3 regions of the Solibacillus sp. FSL R7-0682 genome follow, and region 1 is predicted to be linked to each of the others. Evidence: a T-box and tRNA genes for the amino acid it is inferred to sense, from the RefSeq annotation. Region 1 holds a T-box; the other regions hold tRNA genes.
What was found. A T-box is a leader RNA that pairs with one kind of tRNA and senses whether it is charged. The one in region 1 lies ahead of tyrS (tyrosine--tRNA ligase), so its partner is inferred to be a tRNA-Tyr.
Positions count from the first base shown of each region.

Region 2: it has a tRNA-Tyr gene. The T-box ahead of tyrS (tyrosine--tRNA ligase) is inferred to sense a tRNA for this amino acid. The anticodon was not compared.
Region 3: it has a tRNA-Tyr gene. The T-box ahead of tyrS (tyrosine--tRNA ligase) is inferred to sense a tRNA for this amino acid. The anticodon was not compared.

Region 1 covers NZ_JBBOUI010000001.1:1,029,462-1,035,849, forward strand. The annotation lists gene MKZ17_RS05315 (acetylornithine transaminase) at 1-452, shown strand, start outside; gene MKZ17_RS05320 (transglycosylase domain-containing protein) at 502-3,357, opposite strand; T-box leader at 3,459-3,667, shown strand; gene tyrS (tyrosine--tRNA ligase) at 3,743-5,011, shown strand; gene MKZ17_RS05330 (PstS family phosphate ABC transporter substrate-binding protein) at 5,173-6,342, shown strand.
Region 2 covers NZ_JBBOUI010000001.1:3,601,040-3,607,427, reverse strand. The annotation lists rRNA gene MKZ17_RS18105 (23S ribosomal RNA) at 1-1,834, shown strand, start outside; rRNA gene rrf (5S ribosomal RNA) at 2,081-2,196, shown strand; tRNA gene MKZ17_RS18095 (tRNA-Tyr) at 2,237-2,320, shown strand; tRNA gene MKZ17_RS18090 (tRNA-Lys) at 2,331-2,406, shown strand; tRNA gene MKZ17_RS18085 (tRNA-Leu) at 2,505-2,593, shown strand; tRNA gene MKZ17_RS18080 (tRNA-Arg) at 2,612-2,688, shown strand; tRNA gene MKZ17_RS18075 (tRNA-Met) at 2,771-2,847, shown strand; tRNA gene MKZ17_RS18070 (tRNA-Met) at 2,869-2,943, shown strand; tRNA gene MKZ17_RS18065 (tRNA-Met) at 2,967-3,041, shown strand; tRNA gene MKZ17_RS18060 (tRNA-Asp) at 3,045-3,120, shown strand; tRNA gene MKZ17_RS18055 (tRNA-Phe) at 3,126-3,201, shown strand; tRNA gene MKZ17_RS18050 (tRNA-Gly) at 3,207-3,280, shown strand; tRNA gene MKZ17_RS18045 (tRNA-Ile) at 3,286-3,362, shown strand; tRNA gene MKZ17_RS18040 (tRNA-Asn) at 3,372-3,447, shown strand; tRNA gene MKZ17_RS18035 (tRNA-Glu) at 3,449-3,520, shown strand; gene MKZ17_RS18030 (TIGR00266 family protein) at 3,697-4,491, opposite strand; gene MKZ17_RS18025 (RNA polymerase sigma factor) at 4,793-5,296, shown strand; gene MKZ17_RS18020 (anti sigma factor C-terminal domain-containing protein) at 5,286-6,296, shown strand.
Region 3 covers NZ_JBBOUI010000001.1:577,695-584,082, reverse strand. The annotation lists gene MKZ17_RS03015 (DMT family transporter) at 1-152, shown strand, start outside; gene nagB (glucosamine-6-phosphate deaminase) at 189-902, opposite strand; gene MKZ17_RS03005 (hypothetical protein) at 1,293-1,793, opposite strand; tRNA gene MKZ17_RS03000 (tRNA-Leu) at 1,914-1,995, opposite strand; tRNA gene MKZ17_RS02995 (tRNA-Cys) at 2,046-2,119, opposite strand; tRNA gene MKZ17_RS02990 (tRNA-Gly) at 2,127-2,201, opposite strand; tRNA gene MKZ17_RS02985 (tRNA-Gln) at 2,214-2,288, opposite strand; tRNA gene MKZ17_RS02980 (tRNA-His) at 2,315-2,390, opposite strand; tRNA gene MKZ17_RS02975 (tRNA-Trp) at 2,421-2,494, opposite strand; tRNA gene MKZ17_RS02970 (tRNA-Tyr) at 2,502-2,585, opposite strand; tRNA gene MKZ17_RS02965 (tRNA-Thr) at 2,592-2,667, opposite strand; tRNA gene MKZ17_RS02960 (tRNA-Phe) at 2,680-2,755, opposite strand; tRNA gene MKZ17_RS02955 (tRNA-Asp) at 2,778-2,853, opposite strand; tRNA gene MKZ17_RS02950 (tRNA-Met) at 2,857-2,931, opposite strand; tRNA gene MKZ17_RS02945 (tRNA-Val) at 2,949-3,024, opposite strand; tRNA gene MKZ17_RS02940 (tRNA-Glu) at 3,047-3,121, opposite strand; tRNA gene MKZ17_RS02935 (tRNA-Ser) at 3,137-3,228, opposite strand; tRNA gene MKZ17_RS02930 (tRNA-Asn) at 3,239-3,313, opposite strand; rRNA gene rrf (5S ribosomal RNA) at 3,329-3,444, opposite strand; rRNA gene MKZ17_RS02920 (23S ribosomal RNA) at 3,581-6,388, opposite strand, start outside.

The DNA of each region.
Region 1 (6,388 bases):
AACCTAACATTGTGTCAATGGCTAAAGGGCTTGGAGGCGGCTTCCCAATTGGAGGCATTTTAGGAACATCTGAGTTATTCGATACATTTAGTGCAGGTACACATGGTACGACATTTGGAGGCAATCCATTAGGGGTAGCAGTAGCACAAAAAGTAATCGAGCTTATTTTTGATGAAGCTTTTTTACAGAACGTACAACAAAAATCTACATACTTCGTTACAAAATTAAAAGAAGCATTCCCTGAGGAACAATATACGATTCAAGGTAAGGGCTTAATGCTTGGATTAGGACTTGGTGGCGAGGATGTGGCTTCGTTTGTAGCTGCTTTAGACGAAGCGGGGTTATTAACAGTAGCGGCAGGACCTAAAGTAATTCGTCTGTTACCACCATTAACGGTGACAGAACAAGAGATAGATGAAGCTGTTGCCATTTTAAAAACAGTTATTAAATAGTAAAAAGTGCGATACTCCTGAACAATTAGGAGTATCGCACTTTTTTTAATTATTCTACAGGTGGTGGCTCAATTGGTTCGATGTCGATAATATCCTCATCAATGATATCACCGATTTCATCTTCAGGCTCTTCAATTTCCTCAGTAGGTGGTGGCGGTGCAACAATTATTTCGCCAACTTCATTTGAGTATTGTGACTCTAAGCCTGTAATGTCAACTGCTACAACAACATAGTGAACTCCTGGAGATACATTCATTTGATAACTTTCATATGATTTTACTGATTTAACGAGAGAGATTCCCCCGTTCGTAATACTGTATACGCGGTACCCAACAATATCATTTGATCCTGAAGCAGTCCATGTTAGTGAACCATTTGCTAAGGATGCATGGACAGAACTAGGTGAAACATTATCTGCATTAAATGGGACACCAGAAACTACCCCTTTACCTGAGCTAAATGATAATAATTTCGATGCATCACCGCCAAGAGAGCCGAGCATGCGATCAATAAATGTTTGATTCAAACCGTACCCTTTCATTTCTACAAACTCAGTTGGTGTTGTAGGTAAGGCAGCATACGTATTGCCATTAATAACAACAGATGTAGAAGATACAAAACTATCATCTGGCTGTGTCGGTAATAGAACATTTCTATTAAATAAATCGGAAATAACGAGTCCTGCATCTGAGCAAGATGCTGAAGGTGCCATACCTGAAATACCACAGAACGATTCTGTTACTACATTTTCAGGCTTTTTAAATGGTTCTTTTGTGCCGATGAATTCTGGATTTATATCATATAACGAATTCATGTAGGTTGCCCATAGTGTATTGACACGATAACTTGGGTGCTGATAACGATTGTTAAATGCATTTAACGAACGAGGTACGTCATAACCTAACCATACACCTAAAGAGATATTTGGGTTGTAGCCAACTAACCATACGTCATTATGGTCCTGCGTAGTACCTGTTTTAGCCGCAAAGTCAGATGAGAATTTTAATAAGCTTTGAGCACGTGTTGCTGTACCACCTTGCTGTAATACATCACGTAACATATCTGTCATCATATAGGCTGTTTCTTCTGAGAATACTTCTACTGGCTCAACTTTATGCTCATAAATGATATTACCATCTAAATCTTCAATGCGTTCAATCATGTAGGCATCAATAAATTGTCCCTTATTTGCGAATGTAGCGTATGCATTTACATTTTCTTCTACTGATGCACCATAAGTTAACCCACCAATAGAAGTTGAAAGGTTAACATAATCACCTGCCGTTAATTTAGAGAAGCCCATTTTTTCAAGATACGTGGCAGGGCGACGGTCTAAAATTGAATTATATAGACGTAGTACCGGCAAGTTTTGTGAAGATGCAACTGCTTGACGAGCAGGTATAATTCCTAACTCTTGATTAGGGTTATAGTTTACTGGTTTATAGTCATCATATTCACGAACAAACTTCACATCAACAACCGGGCTACCTGCGCCAATGACACCATATTCTAGTGCAGGTGCATAAGCGAGTAATGGTTTCATCGTAGAACCATTAGAACGATATGCTCGTGTTGCGTGATTTAATTGCTCTAATTGGTGATCACGGCCACCAACGAAGCTTAAAATTTTTCCTGTACTATTTTCAATGACAATACTACCAGTTTGTACAGGAACATCTACTTCGATTTCTTCCCCCGTTTCAGGGTCCTTTTCTTTCTTCTTATAAGTTTGTCCGTATAATGTAAATTCGTCCGTTACTTTTTGCATTGCATCATACATGTCTTTATTAATTGTTGAGTAAATGCGATAACCACCTGAACGAATTGTACGGTCTGCTAAAATCGTGTATTTATCCTTCAAATTGGACTCTTCTTGTAAACGAGCTGGATCAACGCCATCCTTTTCAGCTAGAATTTTTGCGAAAATTTCTTTTGTTTGCATTTCTAGCTCAGCTGTTAACCAAGGATACTTATCTTCAGGTCGCTCTTCGTATTCTTTTAAATCTTTCGTAATATCGTAAGTGAGAGCCTCTTCATATTCTTTGTCAGTAATATAACCGGCTTCTTGCATACGGTATAATACAGTTTTCATACGATCGATGCCTGGCTTCATCCCTTCCGCACTTTTCCGCTCGCCTTTATTTGTAAACGGCGTATATTTAAAAGGTGCTTGAGGAATTCCTGCGATATAGGCAGCTTGAGGTAGATTTAATTTCGCTGCGGATATACCGAATATACCTTGGGCAGCTGTTTCAATTCCGGCGATATTTCGACCAGATGAATTACGACCATACGGAATAATATTTAAGTATGCCTCTAATATTTCTTCCTTCGTCATAAATTGCTCCAAACGTACAGCAAGTAGAATTTCCTTCGCTTTACGTTCATATGAAACTTCATTTGTTAAAATTTGATTTTTAATTAATTGTTGCGTTAATGTAGAACCACCTGTTTGTGTAGATGAATTCGATACGTCTTGAAGCAACCCGCGTAATACGGCTTTTGGTACAATACCAGTATGTTCACGGAAATATTCATCCTCTGTCGCAAGAACAGCATTAATAACAGTTGGTGATATATTAGCAAGCGATGTTTCTCGGCGATCTAAATCTGTACGGATTTTCCCTATGTAAATATCGTTTGCAAAATATATTTCACTTGTTTCGTCGTAACTAAAAATTTGTTCACGCATATCTTCTTTTGAGCGTAAAGGTTCATCTTTAACTAAAGAAGCAAAATAACCTGCACCGATACTGCCAACAAAAATTGTGATTGTGACAATAAAGATTATAGCTAATAGGAATAAGTTCCAAAATACGTCTCCAGCAATACGGAAGTGACGCATCCTTTTTGAAGAAACAAGGATTTCGATTTTTTCATTTAATTTATCGAGCCATTTTCTCACTTCATCGACCTCCTAAAATCTTGTTTATTATAGCATATTTGATATCTAAACGAACATAGTTATTGACATCGTTCATATATTGAGTAGAATAGAACTTATAATTTCAAGCAAAGAAGAGTTTGAAGTAGTGGAGACATTCCCTGATGTAGAGAGCTAGCGGATGGTGAAAGCTAGACAAAGTGTTTTCATGAATTACGTACTTGGAGCTTGAACGTTTCGTCGCGATATAGACGCTTAAAGTGGAAGAAAGGTTACATTTCTTCAAGCCGGGTGGTACCGCGTTAAATGATGATAATTTGACGTCCCTGCATGCAGTTTGCGTGTAGGGACGTTTTTTATTTCCTTACATGGTAAACAATAAAACATGTAAAAGGAGAGAGTACAGATGAATGAATTACTACAAGATTTACAATGGCGCGGATTGTTGTACCAACAAACTGACGCAGAAGGTATGGAAAAATTACTTAATGAGCAAAAGGTGTCGTTATATGTTGGGGTAGATCCAACTGCAGATTCAATGCATATCGGTCATATCGTACCTTTATTAACATTACGTCGCTTCCAAAAAGCGGGTCACACACCGATTTTACTTGTTGGTGGTGCGACAGGTACAGTAGGAGATCCATCTGGTCGTTCTGAAGAGCGTCAATTACAAACGATGGAGCAAGTAGAACAAAACGTTCAAGGGTTAAAACGTCAAATGGAGCGTTTATTCGACTTTTCATCGGGTGCAGAAAATGCAGCAAAATTAGTTAATAACAATGATTGGGTTGGCCCAATGACATTAATCGACTTCCTACGTGATTACGGAAAATTAATTAATGTAAATTACATTTTAAATAAAGATACGGTTGCTTCACGTTTAGATTCAGGAATTTCATTTACTGAATTTGCATACACATTAATCCAAGGGATCGACTTCAATCATTTATACGATCACCACAATGTTCGTATTCAAGTAGGTGGTTCAGACCAGTGGGGGAATATTACAACTGGTCTTGAAATGATTCGTAAAACGCATGATGAAAACGCAAAAGCTTTTGGTATTACAATTCCACTAGTGACGAAAGCGGATGGTACAAAGTTTGGTAAAACAGCTGGTGGTGCCGTTTGGTTAGATGCGAAAAAAACATCTCCATATGAGTTTTACCAGTTCTGGATTAACGCAGCAGATGCAGACGTAGTTAAGTACTTAAAAATCTTTACATTCTTAACACGAGAAGAAATTGAAAGCTTGGCTGTTAGTGTGGAAGAAGAGCCACATTTACGTAAAGCCCAGAAAGCATTAGCGGAAGAAATGACACGCTTAATTCACGGTGAAGAAGGGCTAGAAGCGGCTGAGCGTATTACAAAAGCATTATTCTCTGGTGATTTAAAAGCGTTATCAGTAGAAGAAATGAAAGTTGCGTTCTCTGGTGTTCCTTCTATAGAGGTTACAAAAGATGATAAAAACATTGTGGAATTAATCGTTGAAGCAGGCATTTCATCATCAAAACGACAAGCTCGTGAAGATGTCACAAATGGCGCGATTAGTGTAAACGGAGAAAAGATAACGGATTTAGAATACGTTGTTGATTCAACTGACCGTTTGGAAGATGCATTTGCCATTATTCGCCGTGGTAAGAAAAAATACCATATGGTGAAGTTTGTATAACTCTTTGCATTAAATAGAACAAAGTAGTTAATGAATGGACATTATGATAAAGAGGCTCCCTAAAGAAAATGACTATTTTTCTTTTTGGGAAGCCTTTTTATTTGGAATAAAAAGGATAATGACCTTTATTGTCGAATGGTTTTATTATGGGGGTGTAGACAATGGATTGGTCAAAAACTATTTACAATATAATAGTTGTTGTTGTTTTATTGATTGTTTTTATTCACTTTACAATAGGTTTATTATTAATTGTATTATTGAATGGGAATATTCAATGGATTCCTTTTGTGATTACAGCCGGTATAGTAATTTTGATAAATTGTATTCTCTTTACATTTCGTTTTTTTACATCCAAAAAGCGGAATCTTATTGTAGCTAGTATAAGTGTGTTAGCACTTTCAATTGCATTAATTCAACCCATTCAATATTATTTGAAAAACCGTATTCCAACGGTTGGTGCAGATGTTGATGTTTATCAATATATACCGTTTTCGACTGTTGATTCAGTTGTTAAATTAGAGAAGCAGGCAACCGTTCAACTAACAGAATCGTTGCCAATTATTGATGGGGCAACAGCTTTTTATCCCTTATACGCAGCGGTGGCTGAAGCATTGTATCCAGAAAAAGAATATAACCCTTATGATAGCGAAGTCATGGTGAATAAAACACCTACAGCATATCAAAATTTAATTGATGGTCGTGTCGATCTCATTTTTGTATTAGCGCCTTCTGAGCAGCAAAAAAATAGAGCGAAAATACAAGGTGTAGAATTAAAGCTTACGCCGATTGGCAAAGAAGCATTTGTCTTTTTTGTGCATGCAAAAAATAAAGTTGAAGGGCTTTCACTTCAACAAATAAAGGATATTTATTCTGGTGAAGTTACAAACTGGTCACAAGTTGGGGGTGGAAGTGATGCGATTCGTGCCTTCCAGAGACCGCAAGACAGTGGCTCTCAAACAGCTCTGCAAAACTTAATGGATGATACACCAATAATGGATGCACCTACTGAAAATGTAGCACAAGGTATGGGAAGTATTATTGAAGAAGTTGCAAACTATCGTAATTATAAAAATGCAATTGGTTATACATTCCGTTATTATTCGAATGAAATGGTACAAAATAAAGAGATTAAATTATTGGAAATCGATGGTGTGGCTCCAACAAAAGAGATGATTCGGTCAAATACCTATCCGATTACGAATGAGTTTTATATTGTAACCACACAAAACAGTAATCCAAAAAGTCAGGAAATTATTGATTGGATGCTGTCAGATGAAGGGCAACGATTGCTTGAAAATGTAGGATATGTACCTATTAGGGAACTAGATTAATTTTACTTACTAAAAATAAGACATTCCTATGCAATCTCTTTGATTC
Region 2 (6,388 bases), 2.6 Mb from region 1:
CAACCAGGATGTTGGCTTAGAAGCAGCCATCATTTAAAGAGTGCGTAATAGCTCACTGGTCGAGTGACGCTGCGCCGAAAATGTATCGGGGCTAAACGATTCACCGAAGCTGTGGATGCATACCGTTGGTATGCGTGGTAGGAGAGCGTTCTAAGTGCGTTGAAGTCAGACCGGAAGGACTGGTGGAGCGCTTAGAAGTGAGAATGCCGGTATGAGTAGCGAAAGACGGGTGAGAATCCCGTCCACCGTATGACTAAGGTTTCCTGAGGAAGGCTCGTCCGCTCAGGGTTAGTCGGGACCTAAGCCGAGGCCGATAGGCGTAGGCGATGGACAACAGGTTGATATTCCTGTACCACCTCCTCACCGTTTGAGAAATGGGGGGACGCAGTAGGATAGGGTAAGCAGAGCGTTGGTTGTCTCTGTTCAAGCAGTAAGGCGTGTGTGTAGGCAAATCCGCACACTATAACGTTGAGCTGTGATGACGAGCTCGTATGAGCGAAGTTCCTGATTTCACACTGCCAAGAAAAGCCTCTATCGAGGTGAGAGGTGCCCGTACCGCAAACCGACACAGGTAGTCGAGGAGAGAATCCTAAGGTGTGCGAGAGAACTCTCGTTAAGGAACTCGGCAAAATGACCCCGTAACTTCGGGAGAAGGGGTGCTCTTGAGCGTGCAAGCGCATGAGAGCCGCAGTGAATAGGCCCAGGCGACTGTTTAGCAAAAACACAGGTCTCTGCAAAACCGTAAGGTGACGTATAGGGGCTGACGCCTGCCCGGTGCTGGAAGGTTAAGAGGAGTGGTTAGCGCAAGCGAAGCTGCGAATTGAAGCCCCAGTAAACGGCGGCCGTAACTATAACGGTCCTAAGGTAGCGAAATTCCTTGTCGGGTAAGTTCCGACCCGCACGAAAGGCGTAACGATCTGGGCACTGTCTCAACGAGAGACTCGGTGAAATTATAGTACCTGTGAAGATGCAGGTTACCCGCGACAGGACGGAAAGACCCCGTGGAGCTTTACTGTAGCCTGATATTGAATTTTGGTACAACTTGTACAGGATAGGTAGGAGCCAGAGATCTCGGAGCGCCAGCTTCGAAGGAGGCGTCGGTGGGATACTACCCTGGTTGTATTGAACTTCTAACCCATGCCCCTTAGCGGGGTAGGAGACAGTGTCAGGCGGACAGTTTGACTGGGGCGGTCGCCTCCTAAAAGGTAACGGAGGCGCCCAAAGGTTCCCTCAGAATGGTTGGAAATCATTCGAAGAGTGTAAAGGCATAAGGGAGCTTGACTGCGAGACCTACAAGTCGAGCAGGGTCGAAAGACGGGCTTAGTGATCCGGTGGTTCCGCATGGAAGGGCCATCGCTCAACGGATAAAAGCTACCCCGGGGATAACAGGCTTATCTCCCCCAAGAGTCCACATCGACGGGGAGGTTTGGCACCTCGATGTCGGCTCATCGCATCCTGGGGCTGTAGTCGGTCCCAAGGGTTGGGCTGTTCGCCCATTAAAGCGGTACGCGAGCTGGGTTCAGAACGTCGTGAGACAGTTCGGTCCCTATCCGTCGTGGGCGTAGGAAATTTGAGAGGAGCTGTCCTTAGTACGAGAGGACCGGGATGGACACACCGCTGGTGTACCAGTTGTCTTGCCAAAGGCATCGCTGGGTAGCTATGTGTGGACGGGATAAGTGCTGAAAGCATCTAAGCATGAAGCCCCCCTCAAGATGAGATTTCCCATTACGCAAGTAAGTAAGACCCCTGAAAGACGATCAGGTAGATAGGTTCGAGGTGGAAGTGCGGTGACGTATGGAGCTGACGAATACTAATCGGTCGAGGACTTAACCACATTTTATTGCAAATTCAATGAAACGTTTATCCAGTTTTGAAAGAACAAATTTTCAATAGAAGGGTTTCAAGACACAAGCTAGTCAAGGAAACGACTAAGTGAATGAAGGCGCGTACTCAGGTACGTAACTGAATGAACGCAGGAAGTTGACGAAGGATAGTGTAGTGTATGAAGACCTTAAAGGTACGTCTACTAAGAACGTCACATCCATGTGACAACGTAGACGCCAGCACATCCATGTGCAAGTGAAGTGATAATGGCAAAGAGGTCACACCCGTTCCCATACCGAACACGGAAGTTAAGCTCTTTAGCGCCGATGGTAGTTGGGGGCTTCCCCCTGCGAGAGTAGGACGTCGCTTCGCTTTTTTTATTGGAATTTTATACTTCAATAAGTTATTTGTTGGAGGGGTAGCGAAGTGGCTAAACGCGGCGGACTGTAAATCCGCTCCTTAGGGTTCGGCGGTTCGAATCCGTCCCCCTCCACCATCTTTAAAGAGAGCCATTAGCTCAGTTGGTAGAGCATCTGACTTTTAATCAGAGGGTCGAAGGTTCGAGTCCTTCATGGCTCACCAGTTTTATAAAATTGTATAAACTGTCAGAATAAAAATATCTTAAGCATTTTGAAGAAGTAGGTTAGTGAAGAACAGCACCTTGTCTTCTATTCTAAAATGCCGGGGTGGCGGAACTGGCAGACGCACAGGACTTAAAATCCTGCGGTGAGTGATCACCGTGCCGGTTCGATTCCGGCCCTCGGCACCATTTTTTTAAAACATATTTGCGCCCGTAGCTCAATTGGATAGAGCGTCTGACTACGGATCAGAAGGTTGTGGGTTCGACTCCTGCCGGGCGCGCCATATCATTTTAGTATGTAGCACAGATGGAAAAGCAGTTTAATTCTGTTAGATTCCATCATAAAATTATTGAAATCTAAATTACGGCGGTGTAGCTCAGTTGGCTAGAGCACTCGGTTCATACCCGAAAGGTCGTGGGTTCGACTCCCTCTGCCGCCACCATTTAAAAATTTATAGTATTGTCGCGGGGTGGAGCAGTGGTAGCTCGTCGGGCTCATAACCCGAAGGTCACAGGTTCAAGTCCTGTCCCCGCAACCAATTTAATAAAACTATAGTATTATCGCGGGGTGGAGCAGTGGTAGCTCGTCGGGCTCATAACCCGAAGGTCGCAGGTTCAAGTCCTGTCCCCGCAACCAAATGGTCCCGTGGTGTAGCGGTTAACATGCCTGCCTGTCACGCAGGAGATCGCCGGTTCGATCCCGGTCGGGACCGCCATTTGTGGGTTTGTAGCTCAGTTGGTAGAGCATTAGATTGAAGCTCTAAGTGTCGGCGGTTCGATTCCGTCCAAACCCACCATAAATGCGGGTGTAGTTTAATGGTAAAACCTCAGCCTTCCAAGCTGATGTCGTGAGTTCGATTCTCATCACCCGCTCCATTATAGGGCCTATAGCTCAGCTGGTTAGAGCGCACGCCTGATAAGCGTGAGGTCGATGGTTCGAGTCCATTTAGGCCCACCATACAATTATTCCGAAGTAGCTCAGTTGGTAGAGCATCCGGCTGTTAACCGGCAGGTCGCAGGTTCGAGTCCTGCCTTCGGAGCCATGGCCCGTTGGTCAAGTGGTTAAGACACCGCCCTTTCACGGCGGTAACACGGGTTCGAATCCCGTACGGGTCATTTATAAGTATGCAGCATATGCTGCATACTTTTTTGTTTTGAAATAGAGCTTGCTTTAGCCGATAACCTCGGAGATTTTAGCTATGTATAAAAAAATCCTTTTACACAATAAAGTCAGGCCTGTTAGCTGACTTCATTGTGTGAAAGGAACCTGCAGAATTTAACAATAGAAAAGATTATTTATTGAATAAGTCAAATAAGCCGCCTATTCCGCCTTCATCGGAGCTTTTACCGCCCCCACCTTGAGAGACTGGTGCAGCTGCGAATACACGGCTTGCCAAACGGCTGAACGGTAAGGATTGTACCCATACTGTACCTGGCCCAGAAAGGGTTGCAAAGAATAAACCTTCTCCACCGAATAACGCAGTTTTAACACCTTTTACCATTTCAATATCGTAGCGTATGTCTTGTGTCATCGCTACTAAGCAACCTGTATCAATGCGTAATGTTTCACCTGGCAGTAATTTACGCTCATAAATTGTCCCGCCCGCGTGCACGAAAGCCATACCATCGCCTTCTAATTTTTGCATGATGAAACCTTCACCACCAAAGAAACCCGCGGATAATTTACGCTGGAATTCAACCCCAACCGATACACCTTTTGCAGCAGCTAAAAAGGCATCTTTCTGACAGATAATTTTACCGTTTAATTGACTTAAATCCATTGGGATAATCTTTCCAGGATAAGGTGCTGCAAAATATACTTTACGCTTGCCTCCACCAGTGTTTGTAAACGTTGTCATGAATAAGCTTTCGCCTGTTATTAAACGTTTGCCAGCTCCCATTAATTTGCTCATCAAGCCGCCTGAACCTGCTGCACCATCACCAAAAATTGTTTCCATCCGAATTTGGTCATCCATCATCATTAAGCTGCCAGCTTCCGCAACAACTGTTTCTTGTGGATCTAATTCCACCTCTACAAATTGCATATCGTCACCGTGAAGCACGTAATCGATTTCGTGGTTTTTCATTACTCTATTCTCCTTTAATCCATTTAGTCTTGTACTATCTACGTATTCGTAATCGAAGAAGTTTCATTTAGTTAATTTTATTTACGCCATTTTATATCTGTTTAATAGGAAGTTAAGAAAATATATGTAGTGCAATATTAAGCAAGATTGACGAAATATTATATGCAATTCGGAAGTTCATTATTATCCTCGAGCTCCCCCTTGCAACTATGGATAAACAAATAAAGTTATTTATAAAATATTTTATAATATGTAAACTTTTTGTTGAGCTCTGCGTTGTATAGGCAGAAGGGAGGTAGACATGGCAAAGGAATCAATGAATGAATTTATTCAACAAGTGGGAACCGTATTATATCGTTATTTGAGAAGACGTGGACTAGCCCATGAAGATGCAGAAGATATTGTGCAAGATACATGTTATAAATTTTTATTGCATAAAAACGGAATTCAATCAGATAAAGTCATGAGCTGGCTATACCGTGTAGCCACCAATCAATTTTACGATCTTAAGAGAAAAGAAAAGCGCCATCCTACATCCAATACAGATGAAGTTCAATTAGTATCGTTAGCTAATATTCCAGAAATTCTCGTTTTAAAAAGGGAAAAATCTAAAGATATTCGAGACACACTTAACATGTTATCCAATTTGCATGAGGAATTATTAGTGCTGAAATATGAGTTGGGATTGTCGTACAAGGAAATTTCAGCTTTTATGAATATGAATGAAAATACGTTAAAAACGCATGTTCGACGAGCAAAGGAAGAATTTATAAAACGCTATAAGGAGGACATTTATGATGAATGAAAAACAAGATGATTTTTTGTTTGATGAAACAAAAACGAAAAAATTGATGAGAAAGGCAAGATTAAGATCTACGATAAAAATTATTGGGATTACAATCATTGTTACGCCTATTGTTCTAATAGGATTTTGGTACGGCCTTAGAACTTTATCATTAAACAGTGCCCAGGAAGTAATGGATGATATTCGAGTATATAAAGAAATTAGCTCCCCAAATGTTCAAATTAGCAATCAAACGTATGATTATAATTTGTTCGGTGGAAAAATAAATACAACAACATACAAAGTACTTGGAGAAAATCATAGACCGTATATTTGGGAACCTGTTGAGAATGATTACAATTTATTTGGAACGCTTTTTAATTATAGCTCAGGATCCATCCAAATAGAAGGTTCAGACTCATTAGCAAAGCACAATCAAATCGAACGCTTTAATTTACAAACTGGTGATCGAGAAATGTTTTTTTATCATCCAGAAATATCATACGATGTTTATAAAGATAATATGAATGAACTCAATCAATTTGAAAAAAATACTTTAGTGGAATTAGGGCTATCTTTTGACAAAGCCTATCATTTTGAAGAAATCAAAAGTAAGCTACCTTCGGATGTACAAGTAGACTGGTGGTGGGTAGATGCCTATACAGAAGAACGAATGGATTTTCTAAAGCAAGGACAGAATACGATTCCAGCGAATTATCCGTTAATTTTTGGATTTCAGTCCGAGCAGTCAAAACCAAAAGCACAACAATCCGAACTTCTCGAACACAACGAGATTACATCCTTTATTAATAACATTGAAAGTCTCAGAGAAAGTAAGAACTTTAAGTGGGAAACAGACGAAGTGTATAAAGCTTTAGTAGGGAAAGATGGAGTCTTAGATCAAAGTGATGTGAAAATTATTGGGGTCGTAGTAACTGGCACACCGGATCAATTGAAGTCATTACAAGGACAACCATACATTATGGCATCTACGTTTGGGGTAATCTCTAATCGAAAATAAAGATTAATGCAGTTACCGTAATCATTTTGAAGGTAACATACTTATGTAAATTATTTATACTTTGATTGCAAAATTAAATATTCATAAAAGGA
Region 3 (6,388 bases), 450 kb from region 1:
GAGCAAATAAAGCCAGCATTTATTTAAATTTCATCCCTGTATTTGCAACCATTTTTGCTGTGCTATTTTTAGATGAGCGATTATTCGTGGCTCAAATAATTGGTGGCTTAACAGTAATTGCAGGTGTAATCGTCTCTACAATAAAAAAATAGACAAAAGGAGTGCAGAAAATAATTGCACTCCTTTTCTTATTTTACCTCTGTGTAAATAACGACAACATCTGCATGAGTGTGTAAGGCACTTGCAGGGAAATCCTCGGAAATCACACCACTACGTAAGCGATCAAATGCATCTTGCTTAGTAGCCCCAGCAATTAATAATACTACCTTTTTGGCATTTAATATTGTTTGGATCCCCATTGTAATTGCTTTAGTCGGTACATCATTAATCGAATTAAAGTATATTTTATTAGCTTCACGAGTTGAGGCAGTGAGATTTACAACATGCGTACCTGTTTTAAAGGATGTACCGGGCTCATTAAATCCAATATGACCATTAACACCAATACCTAGTAATTGAATATCAATATCCCCAGCCTGTTCAATCAGTTCCTCGTAATGAGCTGCAGCATTACATAAATCATCCGTATTACCTTTTGGCACAAATATATTTTCCGGTTTTATATCAATATGATTAAATAAGTATTGATTCATATAATAATGATAGCTAGCTTTATTTGCTGGATCAATTCCAACATACTCGTCCAAGTTAAACGTTTTTGCCTCAGCAAACGAAATGTCCCCAGCTCTATACGCTTGAACAAGTTCTTGATAAAATCCTTTTGGCGTGCCACCTGTCGCCATCCCAAACACCGTATTCCTATTTTTCTTTAACTGATTTTTAAATATGTCAGCGGCTAGTTTACTTAACTCATCATAATTATTAGCCTCTATCCATTTCATATTAGTTTCTGTATTATTCAAGTAACTTCCCTACTTCCGTAAATTTAGCAAATACATTCTAATGAGGTATAATGATTTAAATTAAACTACAATATGTCCATTCTAATTGAATTCCATTAACATTTCTTCGATATAAATTAAAGTTCACAATTTTATTGAAATTATAACTGTTTTTATTAAATGAATAGCAACTCGTTCATATTAAATAAAAAAAAAAATCCTTAATTTCTTAAGGATTCTTCACGTGAATTGATACGGATACTCTAGATATTACTTAATAAACAAAACCACATACTTGCAATAATTTAGCACCCTTCGACAGTAAATAAAAAGATGACGTTTGCTATATTCAGGCTTCACCGTTTGCTATATGCCATAAAGAGTAGGAATTTATTTAATAGTAAAAACCAATTCATTATTTAACTTATAATCTTTTTGATTTAGATAAAATTCAACAGTTGCATTAACTGTAACTTTGCCAAGATCTAAATGCGTTGTATCAATGTCAGTTGTATTAAGTATGACGGGTTGACCTTTTGCAAAAGTGTAAGGAAGAGCAATATCCTCTCTCGAATAGCGTGGACTAATTTCTTCTCCAAGTTCATTCAATACTTCCGAGGTGATTAAATTTCCTCCACCTCTTACTATTACTTCGGAAGATTTCCCGTTATACAAAAGGTTTGCTTCAATATCAACTTTTTCACCTTTGGAGTATATTTTTTTATCGCTTGTAATTGTAAAAGTAAAATCATCTTCATCTGAAGAAACTATTTGCATCTTATTTAGTTGTTTATTATTTTGTTTTTCATGACTAATTGTGTTTTCATCATTATAATTACAACCAAATAGTATCAATACTAAAAGAGGAATTAAAATTGACTTAATTTTCATCTTGCACCTCCTTTTATATTAATTGGTAATAGGTGTTCTACCTAAATTCACAAAAAGCGTCAAACCCTTGTTTAATAAGGCTTTGACGCTTTTATTGTGTAAGCTACATTAAGCTAAGTATACCGATAGTCGGGGTCGAACCGACACTCCAGAAGGAACCGGATTTTGAGTCCGGCGCGTCTGCCAATTCCGCCATATCGGCAAAACAAAAAAAGAGTAAAAAAAAACCGGTTTAACCGATTTGATAAATTATGGAGGCGGCAACCGGATTTGAACCGGTGATAAAGGTGTTGCAGACCTGTGCCTTACCACTTGGCTATGCCGCCATAATATTGGAGCGGAAGACGAGGTTCGAACTCGCGACCCCCACCTTGGCAAGGTGGTGTTCTACCACTGAACTACTTCCGCAAAATAAAAAAATGGCTGGGGTACCTGGATTCGAACCAGGGCATGACGGAATCAAAATCCGTTGCCTTACCGCTTGGCTATACCCCAAAGCTTTAAATGTTTTATATTAAAAATGGGGCGACTGATGGGAATCGAACCCACGAATGCCTGAACCACAATCAGGTGCGTTAACCACTTCGCCACAACCGCCATGAAAATTATTATGTTTATTTTAAAAATTGGCAGGGGCAGTAGGAATCGAACCCACACTGACGGTTTTGGAGACCGTAGTTCTACCTTTAAACTATGCCCCTATAAAGATGGTGGAGGGGGACGGATTCGAACCGCCGAACCCTAAGGAGCGGATTTACAGTCCGCCGCGTTTAGCCACTTCGCTACCCCTCCAGGTAATGGTGCCGGCGAAAGGAGTCGAACCCTCGACCTACTGATTACAAGTCAGTTGCTCTACCAACTGAGCTACACCGGCAAAATCTTTATATGGTGGGTCAGGACGGAATCGAACCGCCGACACTTAGAGCTTCAATCTAATGCTCTACCAACTGAGCTACTGACCCATATAAATTAAATTTATTAAAATGGCGGTCCCGACCGGGATCGAACCGGCGATCTCCTGCGTGACAGGCAGGCATGTTAACCGCTACACCACGGGACCATTTGGTTGCGGGGACAGGACTTGAACCTGCGACCTTCGGGTTATGAGCCCGACGAGCTACCACTGCTCCACCCCGCGATAATACTATTTTTTTATGGTGGAGGATGACGGGCTCGAACCGCCGACCCCCTGCTTGTAAGGCAGGTGCTCTCCCAGCTGAGCTAATCCTCCATGCTGGATTTAATAATGGAAATGGTGACCCGTACGGGATTCGAACCCGTGTTACCGCCGTGAAAGGGCGGTGTCTTAACCACTTGACCAACGGGCCATTAATAAAATTGGCTGGCGGAGAGTAAGGGATTTGAACCCTTGATGCAGGGTTACCCGCATACACGATTTCCAATCGTGCTCCTTCGGCCTCTCGGACAACTCTCCAAGATTAATATGGCTCCGAAGGTAGGACTCGAACCTACGACCAACCGGTTAACAGCCGGTTGCTCTACCACTGAGCTACTTCGGAATGATTTATATGTAAGCCTAGCGACGTCCTACTCTCACAGGGGGAAGCCCCCAACTACCATCGGCGCTAAAGAGCTTAACTTCCGTGTTCGGTATGGGAACGGGTGTGACCTCTTTGCCATCATCACTAGACTTATTTTGAAAGACATTACTTATTATACTACATCTTGCATAAATATCAAGTGTTTTTTAATATTTTTTTGATGATTTTATTCATCTTTTGTTCTTTCAAAACTGGATAAACGTTTCATTGAATTTGCAATAAAATGTGGTTAAGTCCTCGACCGATTAGTATTCGTCAGCTCCATACGTCACCGCACTTCCACCTCGAACCTATCTACCTGATCGTCTTTCAGGGGTCTTACTTACTTGCGTAATGGGAAATCTCATCTTGAGGGGGGCTTCATGCTTAGATGCTTTCAGCACTTATCCCGTCCACACATAGCTACCCAGCGATGCCTTTGGCAAGACAACTGGTACACCAGCGGTGTGTCCATCCCGGTCCTCTCGTACTAAGGACAGCTCCTCTCAAATTTCCTACGCCCACGACGGATAGGGACCGAACTGTCTCACGACGTTCTGAACCCAGCTCGCGTACCGCTTTAATGGGCGAACAGCCCAACCCTTGGGACCGACTACAGCCCCAGGATGCGATGAGCCGACATCGAGGTGCCAAACCTCCCCGTCGATGTGGACTCTTGGGGGAGATAAGCCTGTTATCCCCGGGGTAGCTTTTATCCGTTGAGCGATGGCCCTTCCATGCGGAACCACCGGATCACTAAGCCCGTCTTTCGACCCTGCTCGACTTGTAGGTCTCGCAGTCAAGCTCCCTTATGCCTTTACACTCTTCGAATGATTTCCAACCATTCTGAGGGAACCTTTGGGCGCCTCCGTTACCTTTTAGGAGGCGACCGCCCCAGTCAAACTGTCCGCCTGACACTGTCTCCTACCCCGCTAAGGGGCATGGGTTAGAAGTTCAATACAACCAGGGTAGTATCCCACCGACGCCTCCTTCGAAGCTGGCGCTCCGAGATCTCTGGCTCCTACCTATCCTGTACAAGTTGTACCAAAATTCAATATCAGGCTACAGTAAAGCTCCACGGGGTCTTTCCGTCCTGTCGCGGGTAACCTGCATCTTCACAGGTACTATAATTTCACCGAGTCTCTCGTTGAGACAGTGCCCAGATCGTTACGCCTTTCGTGCGGGTCGGAACTTACCCGACAAGGAATTTCGCTACCTTAGGACCGTTATAGTTACGGCCGCCGTTTACTGGGGCTTCAATTCGCAGCTTCGCTTGCGCTAACCACTCCTCTTAACCTTCCAGCACCGGGCAGGCGTCAGCCCCTATACGTCACCTTACGGTTTTGCAGAGACCTGTGTTTTTGCTAAACAGTCGCCTGGGCCTATTCACTGCGGCTCTCATGCGCTTGCACGCTCAAGAGCACCCCTTCTCCCGAAGTTACGGGGTCATTTTGCCGAGTTCCTTAACGAGAGTTCTCTCGCACACCTTAGGATTCTCTCCTCGACTACCTGTGTCGGTTTGCGGTACGGGCACCTCTCACCTCGATAGAGGCTTTTCTTGGCAGTGTGAAATCAGGAACTTCGCTCATACGAGCTCGTCATCACAGCTCAACGTTATAGTGTGCGGATTTGCCTACACACACGCCTTACTGCTTGAACAGAGACAACCAACGCTCTGCTTACCCTATCCTACTGCGTCCCCCCATTTCTCAAACGGTGAGGAGGTGGTACAGGAATATCAACCTGTTGTCCATCGCCTACGCCTATCGGCCTCGGCTTAGGTCCCGACTAACCCTGAGCGGACGAGCCTTCCTCAGGAAACCTTAGTCATACGGTGGACGGGATTCTCACCCGTCTTTCGCTACTCATACCGGCATTCTCACTTCTAAGCGCTCCACCAGTCCTTCCGGTCTGACTTCAACGCACTTAGAACGCTCTCCTACCACGCATACCAACGGTATGCATCCACAGCTTCGGTGAATCGTTTAGCCCCGATACATTTTCGGCGCAGCGTCACTCGACCAGTGAGCTATTACGCACTCTTTAAATGATGGCTGCTTCTAAGCCAACATCCTGGTTGTCTAAGCAACGCCACATCCTTTTCCACTTAACGATTACTTTGGGACCTTAGCTGGTGGTCTGGGCTGTTTCCCTTTTGACTACGGATCTTATCACTCGCAGTCTGACTCCCGTGTATAAATATCCGGCATTCGGAGTTTGTCTGAATTCGGTAAAGCGAGATGCCCCCCTAGTCCAAACAGTGCTCTACCTCCGGTATTCTCAATCACGAGGCTAGCCCTAAAGCTATTTCGGAGAGAACCAGCTATCTCCAGGTTCGATTGGAATTTCTCCGCTACCCACACCTCATCCCCGCACTTTTCAACGTGCGTGGGTTCGGGCCTCCAGTAAGTGTTACCTCACCTTCACCCTGGACATGGGTAGATCACCTGGTTTCGGGTCTACGACCACGTACTAATTCGCCCTATTCAGACTCGCTTTCGCTGCGGCTCCGTCTTCTCAACTTAACCTCGCACGTAATCGTAACTCGCCGGTTCATTCTACAAAAGGCACGCTATCACCCATTAACGGGCTCTAACTACTTGTAGGCACACGGTTTCAGGATCTATTTCACTCCCCTCCCGGGGTGCTTTTCACCTTTCCCTCACGGTACTGGTTCACTATCGGTCACTAGGTAGTATTTAGCCTTGGGAGATGGTCCTCCCGGATTCCGACGGAATTTCACGTGTTCCGCCGTACTCAGGATACACTCAAGAGGGAATGACTTTTTGACTACAGGGCTTTTACCTTGTTTCGCGGACCTTTCCAAGTCGCTTCATCTAAATCATTCTTTTGTAACTCCGTATAGAGTGTCCTACAACCCCAAAGAGCAAGCTCTTTGGTTTGGGCTCTTCCCGTTTCGCTCGCCGCTACTCAGGGAATCGAATTTTCTTTCTGTTCCTGCAGGTACTTAGATGTTTCAGTTCCCTGCGTCTGTCCTCATCACGCTATGTATTCACGTGTAGATACTATCCGATTAAAGATAGTGGGTTCCCC